Linked DNA regions of Roseiflexus sp. RS-1. The protein of the gene in region 2 interacts with the protein of the main gene of each other region in a pairwise test. Links are inferred from orthologs where the notes say so. Each region holds a gene or a part of one and is shown on either strand. Other genes may lie near its edges.

The links.
Region 1: the proteins of ROSERS_RS11575 (region 2) and dps interact in binary tests that used the Escherichia coli proteins (3 or more experiments, as listed by UniProt). The link is inferred for Roseiflexus sp. RS-1 from one-to-one orthologs.

The regions. Positions count from the first base shown.
Region 1 is NC_009523.1:990,248-997,144, forward strand. What follows is about bases 1,247-4,129. They hold dps (DNA starvation/stationary phase protection protein Dps), read left to right. Parts: upstream 1,247-2,383; coding sequence 2,384-2,875; downstream 2,876-4,129. Other genes in these bases: ROSERS_RS04140 (S1C family serine protease), read left to right, coding at 1,247-1,343; ROSERS_RS04145 (response regulator transcription factor), read left to right, coding at 1,718-2,332; ROSERS_RS04155 (carbohydrate ABC transporter permease), read right to left, coding at 3,225-4,097; ROSERS_RS04160 (carbohydrate ABC transporter permease), read right to left, coding at 4,094-4,129. In the rest of the region: ROSERS_RS04135 (S1C family serine protease), read left to right, coding at 1-335; more of ROSERS_RS04140, read left to right, coding at 453-1,246; more of ROSERS_RS04160, read right to left, coding at 4,130-5,086; ROSERS_RS04165 (ABC transporter substrate-binding protein), read right to left, coding at 5,358-6,665; ROSERS_RS04170 (sensor histidine kinase), read right to left, coding at 6,809-6,897.
Region 2 is NC_009523.1:2,763,619-2,770,344, forward strand. Bases 1,958-4,669 are described here. They hold ROSERS_RS11575 (ATP-dependent Clp protease adaptor ClpS), read left to right. Parts: upstream 1,958-3,004; coding sequence 3,005-3,334; downstream 3,335-4,669. Other genes in these bases: ROSERS_RS11565 (MATE family efflux transporter), read left to right, coding at 1,958-2,028; ROSERS_RS11570 (hypothetical protein), read left to right, coding at 2,139-2,879; ROSERS_RS11580 (SPFH domain-containing protein), read right to left, coding at 3,337-4,419; ROSERS_RS11585 (isopentenyl phosphate kinase), read right to left, coding at 4,633-4,669. Also shown: ROSERS_RS11560 (MFS transporter), read left to right, coding at 1-544; more of ROSERS_RS11565, read left to right, coding at 622-1,957; more of ROSERS_RS11585, read right to left, coding at 4,670-5,442; ROSERS_RS11590 (decaprenyl-phosphate phosphoribosyltransferase), read right to left, coding at 5,536-6,519; ROSERS_RS11595 (XTP/dITP diphosphatase), read left to right, coding at 6,650-6,726. UniProt on the Escherichia coli protein: Involved in the modulation of the specificity of the ClpAP-mediated ATP-dependent protein degradation.

The DNA.
Region 1 (6,897 bases), 1.8 Mb from region 2 along the record:
TCGCCCACACCCTGGCGAGTCAGGGGCATGTTCGCCGTGGCTTTCTCGGCATCAGCAGCCAACCGGTTACGATTCCGGCGGGGCAGCGCGCCGGGCGCAACCAGGAACGCGGGCTGCTGATCGTGCGCGTCGAGCCGGACAGCCCGGCGAGTCGGGCTGGACTGCTCATCGGCGACATTCTGGTTGGGATCGATGGCGTGGTTCTGAACGATACCGACGATTTGCAGGCAGTTTTGAGCGGCGATCGCGTCGGCGCGACTGTCCCGGCGGAGATTATTCGCGGCGGAGCGCTGATGACGCTGACGGTGACCATCGGACAACGCAAAGGGTCGTAGACCGGATTTCCGAGACGTCGCAGCGTTGTGCGATCTATCGTCACATCCGGAAGACGCGAAGCCGGGAATGTCCTTCCCATTCGCGTCTTTACTTGATAGGGAAAACCAGAAAGGCGCATGACTTCCATGACTCAGGTGTTCTATCGTGCACCGGATATTGTTGCCGGTTTCGCTGATCGTGCCGAACGCGCGCGGCGGAGCGTCGTGCATCTGCACGGAGCAGGCAGAGGCGTTGGTACCGGCGTGGTCTGGCAATCTGGCGGCGTTGTTCTGACCAACGACCACGTCGTTGCTGGTACGGGCGGCAGGTTGCGCATGCAAACGCTCGATGGGCGCGATCTGCCGGTGAGGGTTGCAGCGCGTAACCCGGACCTCGACCTGGCGCTGCTCCACACGTCGGCAGACGACCTTCCACCGGCATCGGTTGGCGATTCGTCGCGTTTGCGGGTTGGTGAACTGGTCTTTGCGATTGGTCATCCGTGGGGACAGCCATGGGTGGTGACTGCCGGTATCGTCAGTGGGCTGGGGGAGGCGGAGACGCGCAACGGACAGCGTGTCGCGTTCATCCGTTCCGATGTACGGCTCGCGCCCGGCAACTCGGGCGGACCGCTGCTCGACGCACGCGGCAGGGTGATCGGGATCAACGCAATGGTGTTTGGCGGCGATCTGGCGGTTGCCATCGCCAGTCACGTCGTCGAACGGTGGTTGAACGATAGCCAGGGGCGACGCGCACGTCTTGGCGTCGGTGTGCAATCACTGCCATTACCGGAAGGCGTGCTGAACGGACGATCGAGAGGCTTGCTGGTAGTCAGTCTCGAGCCAGGCAGTCCGGCGGAGCAGGCGGGGATTCTGGTGGGCGACCTGCTGCTCCATGCCGATACGGTATCATTGGAGCAGCCGGAGGACCTGCACAGAGCGCTTCAGCACACGGATGGAACGCTCCGTCTCCGGTTGCTGCGCGCTGGCGACATTCGCGTGATCGATGTGACGCCCGGCGCGGGATCATAGTGCGCGAAAGCGCTTTAGATTATAGCATTTCTCATAGAGGTTGAACCTCCTCAGCGGGTGCAGGCTCAAGCCCTCCCTGAGCGCATGGAAGCCCCTGCGGGGCTGGCGTTTCAGCTATCCTTGCCATATGCCGGGAGAAGCGGGGTTGATCCAGCCCGCAGGGCTTGCCCGACCTTAGCCAGGGCTTATGGTCGTTGAAGAAATAATCCGGTCTAGCCCGCGCAGGCGGGCTTCGCCCTGGATAGCCGAGGGCTTCAGCCCGACGGCTAGCGCGGGATAGCGGATTTATTTCTCAATCTCCATCAGCCCGACGGCTAGCGCGGAATAGCGGATTTATTTCTCAATCTTCATCAGCCCGCCGGAGGCTTTTCACCATGATTCGCGTCCTGATCGTCGCCCCAACGCCAGCGTTGCGCGCCGGGTTGCGCGCCCTGGTCGCCGAAGCGAACGTCGAGATCGTCGGCGAAACCGTATCGCTCACCACACCCGCCAGCATTCCACCCGATACGGATGTCATCCTGGCGGCAGATGACAGTGTGCTGACCGAGGCGGATCGGGCGCTGGGAGAGGAGCCACGGTACGCAGTGCTGTTGCTGAGCGACGACGAGCGGCAGGCGGATGTATTGCGCCGCCTGCCGCTGACCGCGTGGGGGCTGCTATCGCACGACGCAGGTGCAGCGGAGTTAGCCGCTGCGATCCAGGCAGTCGCACAAGGGTTGATTGTCTTCGCGTCGGAACTGGCGTTGCGCCTGCTGCACCGTCGCCCGTTATCGGTAGCAGAACCGGTCGGCGAGCCGTTGACCGCGCGTGAACGCGACGTGCTCGAACTGGTGAGTCAGGGGTTATCGAACAAACAGATCGCACAGAAATTGCAGATCAGCGAACACACCGTCAAGTTTCACCTTTCGTCACTCTTCGCCAAACTCGGTGTTTCGAGCCGCACCGAAGCGGTCAACCGCGGCGCGCGCCAGGGCATTATCACCCTGTGAATGGTATAATGACACCGTGGCTTTCAGCGCACCCAAAAAAGGAGGACCCGTATGCCTGAAGCACGGACATTTCCGACGCGCGTTGGCATCCCTGCGGAAACGCGGCGTCGCATGATCAATCTGCTCAACCAGCATCTCGCCGATGCGTTCGACCTGTATAGCCAGACAAAACAGGCACACTGGAATGTCAAAGGGTTACAGTTCATCGCGCTCCACGAACTCTTCGACAAACTGGCGGAAGACCTGGAGGAAGCCATCGACGACATGGCGGAACGGGTGACGGCGCTTGGCGGTACTGCGCTGGGAACGGTACGAATCGTGGCGGCATCGTCCAGCATCGCGGAATACCCGCTCGACATCACAGACGGACCGCAGCATATCGAAGCGCTGGCAGAACGGTTCGGGCGCCTGGCGGGGATGGTGCGAAGCGCCATTGATACCGCCGCCGAAGCGGGTGATGCCGACACTGCTGACCTCTTCACCGAAGTGTCGCGCATGCTCGACAAGAACCTCTGGTTCCTCGAAGCGCACGTCCAGGCTTAGGAGTGCACACCCCATCCAGGCTTCCTCACAGGGGTGGGTTTTTGGGAAGCCCCTGCGTGCCATCTCCCGTTTCAGGCATCAGGACGCCCAACCTTCCCCTGCTCCCCGTGTGGGAGAAGAGGGCAGGGGGGGATGAGGGGCAAAAGCGCACGGGAATCCGGAGCACCAGCACGACCAGGCGGTCGCTCAAACGGGTTGCGTCGTGGGGCAGCGCCGGAGTACGAAGATTGCGCCCGAATCGCGCGCGAACGTGGCGTGCCGCTGACGACGGTGTATCAGACGGTGATGGGTCACCTGGAGGATGCGTCGTCTGTCACGGGGTATTAAGGTATGAGCGCTCATATCGATATTACCCCTTCAACGACCCCGCCAGCAAGCCGCGCAGGAAGTACTTTCCAAGGAAAATGTAGACCAGCAGCGGCGGCAACGCAACCATCAACGCCCCGGCCATCTGCACATTCCACTGCGTGAACTGACTGCCGGACAGATTTTGCAGCGCAACGGTCACCGGGCGCAGTTGCGGATCGTTGGTGATGATCAGACCGAACAGGAACTCATTCCAGATCGAGGTGAACTGCCAGATCGCCACCACCACGAACCCCGGTGCGGAGAGCGGCAGCATCACGTGGCGGTAGATATGGAAGAAATCGGCGCCGTCGATCTTCCCGGCTTCCACAAGTTCGTTCGGCACCGTCGCATAGTAATTCCGGAAGATCAGCGTCGTGATCGGAATGCCGTAGACCACGTGCACCAGGATCAGACCGGGAATGGTGGCATACAGCCGGATCTCGCGCAACACCTCGACCAGCGGCACCAGCACGCTCTGGTAGGGGATGAACATGCCGAAGAGGATCAGCGTAAACAGGGTTTCCGAACCGGGAAAGCGCCATTTCGACAGGACATACCCATTGAGCGACCCCAGGATGCACGAGATGACCGTCGCCGGAACCACCAGCTGCACACTGTTCCAGAAACTCCCGCGCATCCCAATCACACCCTCGCCGCCGTTCCAGGCGCGGTCGAAACTCTCCAGCGAGAAGCCGGTCGGCAACTCCCACATGCGACTGAGGCTGACCTGGTCGAAACTTTTGAAACTGGTAATCAGCAGCAGATAGACCGGCAACAGGAAGAACAACAGGAAGATAATCATCACGCCGTAGACGACCATCCGCGACCAGTGAATGTGGTGCCGTTTCGGCGCGGGCATGGCAACACTGCTCATCGCTCCACCTCTGTCCGACGGTTGTAGATCAGGTACGGCACCACCAGCAACGCCACGACCACCAGCATCACCATCGCAACCGCCGCTCCCTCGGCGAACTTGTTGGCTTTGAATGTGATCTCATACATATACAATCCCGGTACTTCAGTATTGTTGCCGGGCGCACCGCCGGTCATCGTCACAATCAGGTCGAAGATTTTCAGCGAAATATGCCCCAGAATGATCACAGCGCTCAGCGTGATCGGTTGGAGCATCGGCAGGGTGATAGTACGGAACACCTGCCACTCGGTTGCGCCATCAACGCGCGCCGCTTCTTTGATCTCCTCTGGAATGCCGCGCAACCCTGCCAGATACATTGCCATCACAAACCCCGACATCTGCCAGACCGCCGCGACAACCACCGGGATCATCGCCATGGGGATCCCTATCCGGGTGCGCAATCCTTCGATGCGCCATCCCGGCACAACACTGGTATCCGTTGTCCAGGCTGCCTGGAGAAAATCCAACCCCGATTGCTTGAACAACAGGTTGATGCCGGTCGGATCGTTGGGCCAGTTGCCGGGTGCGAACAACCACTGCCAGACCACGCCGGTGACGATGAACGAGAGCGCCATCGGGAAAATGTACACCGAGCGGAAGAATCCCTCGAAGCGCACCCGCGAGTCGATCAGCACGGCGAGCAGCAAACCGATGATCAGACAGGCTGCCAGAAAGAAGATTGTAAAAACAATCAGGTTCCGAATATTCGTCTGGAAGCGACCGGTGTTGAAGATCGTCAGATAATTGTCGAACCCGACGAACGACGTGGTCATCGCCAGTCCCCGCCAGTCGGTCATCGAGATGTAGGCGGTCCAGCCGATGAATCCATAAACGAACACGGCGATTGCCAGCGCCGACGGGGCGATCATGAGGAGCGCAATCGCCCGATCACGGTTCATCCAGCGCACCCGGCGGGCGGGATGCGCACTGAGCGTTTTGGCTTGTCGCATTCGTGCCTCTCATTGATGAGGATGGCGACGGTATTTCGGTGTATATCCCCTGCGTGCAGCGTTCACGCGCTCAACCTGGAGATGCCCGGCGGAGATGAGTTCTTCCAGGTTTCCAGATAATCGTTTGCGATGGGACGGGTGACGTGACAATCCAGGCAATCACCCGCGCCCCTTTTTCAGGTGATCGGTGTGCAGTTGATGCCTGCTATACGCAGGGGCGCGCCGGATTCGGTCGCCCCTGCGCGAAGCAAGCGCTTTGTGGCGCCTCGGACTACTTCAGGTCTTTCGCGGCGTCCTGCAATGCCTGCACGACGGCATCAACATCGAGATCGCCGGCGAAGACATTCAGCGCATTGCCGTACTCGGTCATATACGCTTCGGGAGCGGCAGCGCCATGCACGACGCTGGGAACCAGTTTCTCGCTGCCGAAGGCTTTGATCGAGTACTTCAGATATTCATCATACAGGCTCACATCGGCGTCAGTGCGCGCCGGGATCGAACCCTTCTTCGGGTTGAAGGCATCCTGCCCCTCACGCGAACCGCAGAGCGCCAGCCATGCCTTTGCCTGCTCCGGGTTCGGCGCACCCTTCGCCAGCCCGAAACTGTCCGACAGCCACATAAAGACGCCGTCGTTGCCGGGGGCTGCGGCATAGCCGTAATCCACGCCGACTTTCGCGCCCTTGCTGATGAAGTAGCCGTGCGCCCAGTCGCCCATGATCGTCATGCCCGCCTTGCCGTCGAGCACCAGTTGCGCTGCGTCAGCCCAACCGAGGGAGGAGCGATCACTGTTGGAGTATTCCAGCATGCGTTTGGCGATCTCGGCAGCCTGGCGCACCCGCAGATCGCTCCAGTCTGCGCCGGGCTGGAACAGTTTGGGGTAGTCGTCCGGTCCGAAAACTGCCAGCAACACGCTCTCGAACAGGTGCGGCGTCTCAAACTTGTCCTTGCCGCCGACTGCCAGGGGGATGATCCCCTTTGCCTTGAGCGCCTCGGCGACCATGAAGAAGTCGTCGATGGTCTTGGGCGGGGTCAGACCATTCTCCTGGAAGATTTTGATGTTGTACCAGAGCACGTTCGAGCGGTGAATGTTGACCGGAACCGACCAGATTTCGCCGTTGTAGGTGATCTGTTCGAGCAGTTTCGGCGGCATCACCTTGTCGAAACCCTGCTCTTTGAAGAACTGGGTCAGCGGCTCCATCTGACCGGCATCTACATATGCGGTCAGTTCTTTACCGGCGTGCACCTGCCAGCTATCCGGCGGTTGACCACCCTGGAGGCGCGTCTTCAGCACCGTCTTGGCGTTCGTGCCGGCGCCGCCGGCGACCGTGGCATTCACAATTTCGACACCGGGATTCTTCTGCTGATAGATGCTGAACATCGCATTCAGCCCATCCGCTTCACCGCCGTTCGTCCACCAGCTGAAGATTTCGAGTTTCCCGCCGCCGGTCTGCGCGGGGGCAGTCGTCGGCTGTGCGGGGGCAGCAGTCGGTTGCGCGGTGGACGGCGCGCCACAGGCTGCCAGCGCGAGTGTAACGATCGCAAATGCGCTGATGAGTTTCAACCACTTCGTTGGAAGCATAGCTTCCCTGCCTTTCAGATGGAACGATGGTCACGCGGAGAATGATCCATCAACATCGTCGGTGCTCAACCGAACCGAGCATGCACCTCCCTTACGCGGTTTAGAGAGTGGATGGAATGAGTATAGCACAAATTTTGCTGCGATCAGGAAGCAATTTCTCCGCGCGGCAGAATGAGCGTAAACACGCTTCCTTTGCCGATCCCGGGGCTGGCAGCGGTGATCTCGCCGCCCA
Region 2 (6,726 bases):
CGGCTACGACGAAGGAAGCATTCTGCTGACGGTCGCGCCGGTTATTCTGATCCTGGCGAGCGGCAGTTTTATTGGCGGCGTTCTGGGTGATTGGGCATTCAAGCGCACGACGCGCGGGCGCATTCTGGTCTCCAGCGCGGGGGTCCTGATGGGGGCGATCTTTCTCTACCTGGCGATGCAAACGCCGGTGGAGGAGCGTACCACCTTCTTTGTACTGATGTGTGTGACGGCGCTCTTTATGCCGCTGTCGTCACCAAATGTCATTGCAACGGTGTACGATGTAACGGTGCCGGAAGTGCTCAGCACGGCGCAGGCATTCGAGTATTTCATCGAAAACAGCGGCGCGGCGCTTGCCCCGCTGCTCGCTGGCATCATCGCCGACATGTACGACCTGCAAACCGCGATTACGTGGATCTGCGTCACTGCCTGGATGCTCTGTTTTGTGTTCTACCTGGGTGCGTTGCGCTATATCGAACGCGATCACCATGCCCTGCGCGATGAGATGGCGCGTCGCGCGGCATCCTTCCGTCGGGCGTCGGCGTAGGGGTTGAAGGTTGGAAGGTTGAAGGTTGAGGGTTGAAGGTTGAAGGTTGAACGTTCAACCAGAACGATAACACCAGTATGGAGAAGTGTGTGACCATTCCCGACATCGTCCCATCAACTGCCGAAGCGGTGGCGCCTGCGGTGCAATCGGCGGGAACAGGCAGTGCAACCATTGACCGACCAGCGCTGCGTCGTCGGGTGATGGGTCTGGCGTTGCCCGCCATCGGCGAAAACCTCCTCCACACAGCGCTTGGCATTGCCGACACCATTCTGGTCGCCGGAATTGGCGTCGTTGCGCTGGCAGGCGTCGGCGCGGCGCTGAATGTGCTGTTCATCGTCATGGCAGCGCTGAGTTCGCTATCAGTCGGCGCGTCGGTGCTGGTAGCGCAGGCAATTGGTGCAGGCAATTCCTCGCGGGCGAGTCACGTCGCCGGTCAGGCGCTGCTGTGGGGAATTGTGCTATCGCTGCCGATCACCCTCGCCGGGTTGATCTTTGCGACACCAGTCGTGGCGCTGTACGGCATGGCGCCCGATGCCACTGCCGTTGCGGCGGAGTATCTGACGATCAGCGCGGCGAGCATCCCGGCACTGGCGCTCATGCTGATCGGCGGGAGCGTGTTGCGCGGCGCGGGTGACAGCCGCACACCCATGCTGGTGACAGCACTGGCAAATGTGCTGAACCTGATCGCCTCATGGGGGTTGATCTACGGGCATCTCGGCATGCCGGCGCTCGGTGTGGCTGGTAGCGCCTGGGGCACGCTGATCGCGCGCGTCGCAGGCGCTGCACTTTTCCTGGTGATCCTGCTGCGCACGAGCACCCGCTTGCGCGTTGGCGGTCCCGGAACCTGGCGACCGCGCTGGCGCACCGCGCGCGAGGTGCTCTGGCTTGGCGCGCCTGCGGCGCTGGAAGAGATCATCATCATCACATCGTTTGCCGCACTGACGCCGATTGTCGTCGGGTTGGGCACCGTGGCGCTTGCCGCACATCGCGTGGCGCTGAATGTCCTCTCGCTCTCGTTCATGCCGGGGATCGGGTTCAGCCTGGCGACGACTGCGCTGGTCGGGCAGGCGGTCGGCGCCGGGCGGATCGACGAAGCGCGCGCGGTGACAAATGTGGCGACGCGCTGGGCGATCATCTGGATGGGCGGGTTGGGGGTGCTGTTCATCCTGTTTGCGCCGCAGATGGTCGGCATATTCAGCGGCGACCCGCAGTTGATCGCCATTGGCGCTGCGGCAGTGCAGGTCGTCGCGCTGGCGCAGCCGTTGTGGGCGGGCACATTCGTTATTGGCGGCGCGCTACGCGGCATCGGCGACACCCGCACACCAATGGTCGTCTCTGGTATTCTGGGATGGGCAGCGGTCGGCATCGCGCTGCTGCTCGTGTATGTCTGGCCCGCGCTCTGGGCGGTATGGCTGGCGTACATCTTTACCGGTCCGCCGGAGATCGGAGTGTTGTGGCGCCTGTGGCGTCGTAAGGTGCGTTGAGGCGAAGGTTGAAGGTTGAAGGTTGAAGGTTGAAGGTTGAAGGTTGAACGTTCAACGTTGGACGTTATCTATTCGATTTCTGCCTTCATAGTTGTTATACAAAAAAACATATGTCATCTTTTCCTCCATACGTTCGCTGCATTGTTGCAAACGCCGACCCCATTGCCTGGCCCGTCGGCGGGCAGGGGTTTAACGAGTGCAGTTTCACTTCGCTCGCCAACGCACTCAACCTGTTGCATGGCGAGCCACGATTCACGAAGGATGAATTCATTCGTGAAGCAGGTCTGCTGTTTCAGCCAAAATTCGGCGGAACCCTGCCGCCGCTCAAGGCGCTGCAGCTGCGGCGACGCGGCTATGGCGCGCATTTCGGCAACCTTTCCCATACTGATGGCGAGCGCGTGTTGCGCGACCTGATCGACCGGGGCGTGCCGGTGATCGTCGATATCTATCCGGCGCTTCAGATGGGAAGATTACGCCTGTGGGGACAACACGCGACGGTGTTGGTGGGGTACAGCCTGCCATACCGGGATGCGTCTGGGGCGTTGCGGGAGGAGTACTATCTGGTGGATGCGCAGTGGCCCGATCTGGGACGCTTTGATCTGACGACGAATGATGTCGATCGGGACGGAGATAGCATCCCTGAACGCTATCCGGGCAACCGCACCCTCGAACGGCACGAGTTCATGCGCTTGTGGACCTCACGCAACTACTGCCCGGTCTTCCGCACCCCCGCCGAACATGATGCCTGGTACCGCGAAACGATGCGTCGTGCATCAGGGCTGCCGGTCATCGGTTGGATTGGTCAGCGCCTGTTGTTCGGCAGCGACGACCGCGTGAAAGAAGAGGCATAACGGGAATTCGGGGGAGAGCGAAAATATGACCCGCACATTGCCCGTTCGCGTGGTAAGATAAAACGGGTGGCATCATCCGATGTTGTCTGCTGATTGGCAAGAGAAGAGGGCGAGTGGCAACGCACATGCCTGCAGAAGTTTCGGTTCCGCTCACAACCACCATTCCGACGACGGAATATGTCGTCGTCACCGAAGACGAACTGGAACGTCCATACCGCGTCATCATCGAAAATGACGATGTGACGCCGATGGACTTTGTGGTGCTGATATTGCTGACCATCTTCGAACTGGGCTTCGAGCAATCAGTTGCCATTATGCTCGAAGCGCACCACAACGGACGAGCGCACGTTGTGACGCTGCCCTATGAAGAAGCGCAGCGTCGCGTCTACGAGGCGCACCACGCAGCGCGCGAAGCTGGCTATCCGCTGAGTTTCTACCTGGAGCCGGATGTGTGACCTCACTTCAGCGCTGCACCGCATTCGATACAGAACTTTGCCCCCGGTGTCACAGCGTGACCGCACTGCGGGCACGCGGCAGGGCGCAGCGACGCGCCACATTCGCTGCAAAACTTGGCGTTCTCCGGCACGCTGACGCCACAGCGCGGACAGGCTTTCATCGCTGCTGACTGCGCTGCTGGCGCCGCCGCTGGTTGCACTGCCGGTTGTGGCGGCGGTTGCGGCGACGGCGTTTGCTGCTGGAGCGCCTGACCCATCAGCGCTCCCAGGTTCATGCCTGCACCCAGTCCGATACCGGCGCCAACGGCGCTATCACCACCAGCGCGCGCTGCGTCCTGCAACGCCTCAGCCGCCTTGAAGCGCGTATAGTCGCCCAGACCGCCGAATGCCGCCACCCCGCCGACCTGATCGAGTCGCCGTTCCAGTTCTTCAGGCACACTGATCGTGTTGATGTAGAAGCGGGTCAACTGCAAGCCGAGTGCGGCAAAATCATCTTTCAACACCTCATACGCCATCTCGGAGAGTTCATCGTACTCGGTCGCCAGGTCGAGCACTGAGAGTTTGCGCTCACGCATCCGCTCGGCAATCACATCGGCGACGCGGGCAATGATTGAACTGCGCAGCTGCTCCTCGACATCCTGCACCGTCAGGCGTCCACGGGTGCCGACCACTGCGGTCAGCAGTCGGCGTGGTTCCGCCACCTGGATGATGAAGGTTCCAAACGCCCGCAAACGCACCATGCCGAACTGTGCGTCGCGCATCGGGATCGGTTGCGGCGTACCCCACTTCAGATCGGTGTGTTGATGCAGACTGACGAAGTAGACGTCGGCGCGAAACGGGCTTTTGCTGCCAAAAGGAAGTTTGATGAAGTCGATCAGCAGCGGAATGTTGTTACTCGTCAATGTATGCCGACCTGGAATGAGCATATCGAGGAAGCGCCCATCGCGTGCGAAGAAGGCAAGTTGCCCCTCACGCACAATACACTGCGATCCGAGGCGCAGTTCACCGTTGCCATCCGGCGGCACGCGCGCCACCAGCGTTTTGCCTGTGGGATCGACGAATTCAACAATGTCGAGCAGTGGCATAGGTGGTCTCCTGTTGCAAAGGTTGATGTATTGTTCATCGCCATGTACGTGCGTGGCGCCGTACCGTTGCGAATTATCTCATGATAATCTTACCCCAGAATGGAGAGTGTGAAGTGTGCAATTTAATGGCAATCGCGCAACCGTTCCTGCCTCGCCTGTCTCTTGCCTCTCGCAACCTTCAACCTTCAACCCGCAACCTTCAACCTTCAACCTTCACCCTCCCACGATCACCGTTCCCTCGACCGTATCATCGCCGAGCAACGCCCGCTTCAGCGACCCCGGCTTCGGACCAATCAGGTAAACCTGAAGCCCAGGAACTGTTTGCACCAGTTGCCACATGAGTTCGACTTTGCTGCGCATGCCGCCGGTGACATCCACACCGTGCGATCCACCGGCGCCCGCCAGCACGTTGGCGATGTTGCGCCGATCGATCCGCGCAATCCGCTCCGCCTGCGGGTTGATGCGCGGGTCGGCGGTGTACACCCCCGCCTCGCCGACCAGAACGATGCGCGCAGGGCGAAGGGTGGGCAGTGTCGCCAGATGCGCCAGCAGTTGCTCGGTTGAAATAATTGCGCTCCCCTGAACGTCGTCGAACGCAACATCACCATGAATGACAGGAACCATCCGGCGTTCCAGCGCACGCTCCAGAGAACCGGTTTCCCAGTGAACCAATCGCCCGCCACGCGCCAGCAGCGTTGTCGAGGGTTGCAACGCCAGCGCCGGAATGCCCGCCGCGAGCAGTTCGTCCACCACAATCCGGTTCAGGCGCAGTGCTGCGCCAGAGGTCAGCGCGAACCCCATCCAATCGTCGTCGGGCGCCAGACCGCGGTGGATGCCATACCGCTGCGCGTAGACGTGCCCGAACGAACCGCTGCCGTGCCCCACAATGACGCACAGATCACGCGCGGCGTCCAACGCCTGCCGCAGTTCCTCCGCCAACTGGCGAATAGTATCAATATCGGCGCGTTCCTGCTGTTGCTTGTCGGTGATGACCGAGCCGCCGAATTTAATGAAGACAATCATACGAACTGAGAAATGGTCAGGGGTTAAGGGTTAGAATGTTCCTTGCCTTTACCCTTCCCACCTTGCAACATGCAACCTTCAAACATGTCGCGGTCACAACGAAAACATCGCCAGGATCGCGACCGACGTCAGCCCCCACAGCACAATGCATGACGCCAGCGGGGTGTCTTTCAACACCAGATCGGCAGGACTGCCGCCGCCATCCTGCTTGTAGATCAGATAGAGATAGCGGAAAATGGCATAGACCACAAATGGAACCGTGATCATCATCACCGGGAATGGTTCATGCGGCAGGGTTTCAGCGGTCGCCGTAAAGAGGGTATAGGCGATGATCGTTGCCGACGTCACGATCGACATCATCTGGTCGAGGAGCGGCAACGAATATTCATCGAGGATTCTCCGGTGGGCGCCGGCGCCATTCTCCAGCAGCACGATCTCGGCGCGGCGTTTTGCCAATCCCAGAAAGAGCGCCAGCAACCCCATACAGATCAGCAACCACGGCGTAATGTTAATGTCGAGCACCATTGCGCCTGCCACAGCCCGGAGCACAAAGCCGGCGGCGATGGTGAAGATATCCATAATCACCACATGCTTGAAATAGAACGAATACGCCACGCCCTGCACCAGCGCATAGACCAGCAGCACTGCCGGGAAGTCGTAGTTATGACCGAACCACGCGACACTCCCGCCCGGCGGCGTGTAGGTGAGATCGAGCCACACGCTCAGCGGCGTCGCAACGATCACCAGCGCCGCTGCCGTGACTGCCGCTATCTGCGGACTCAGTCGCCCCGATGCGAGCGGTCGGTTGCGCTTCTTCGGGTGCGCCCGATCCTTCTCCATGTCAACCAGGTCGTTGAGCAGGTAAATGGCGCTGGCGACCATACAGAACAGAATGAACGCAGCGATAACCGTCAGCACTGCATCCGCCTGCATCCACAATCGTTGCTGCGAGAACACAATCGCCGCAAAGACGAACGTATTCTTGATCCATTCCTTGGGGCGCATTGCACGCAGCAACTCGATCAGCATCGAGAAGCCGCGTGCCTGCACCATTTCGACATCAACCATGCGCGACATAACGTCTATTCCTTGTCTACGCGAACAACCCTGGCTATTCTAGTTGAGCGCGCATTCTACGTCAAACCCTTGACATATCGCCGTTGTGCGGCTACGCTGCAACAAGACGGATCAATGATCAGGAATGGCTATGCCTCGTCTGTTGATAGCGACCACCAATCCGGGCAAGCTGCGGGAGTACGCAGCAATCTTCGCCGATCTGCCGCT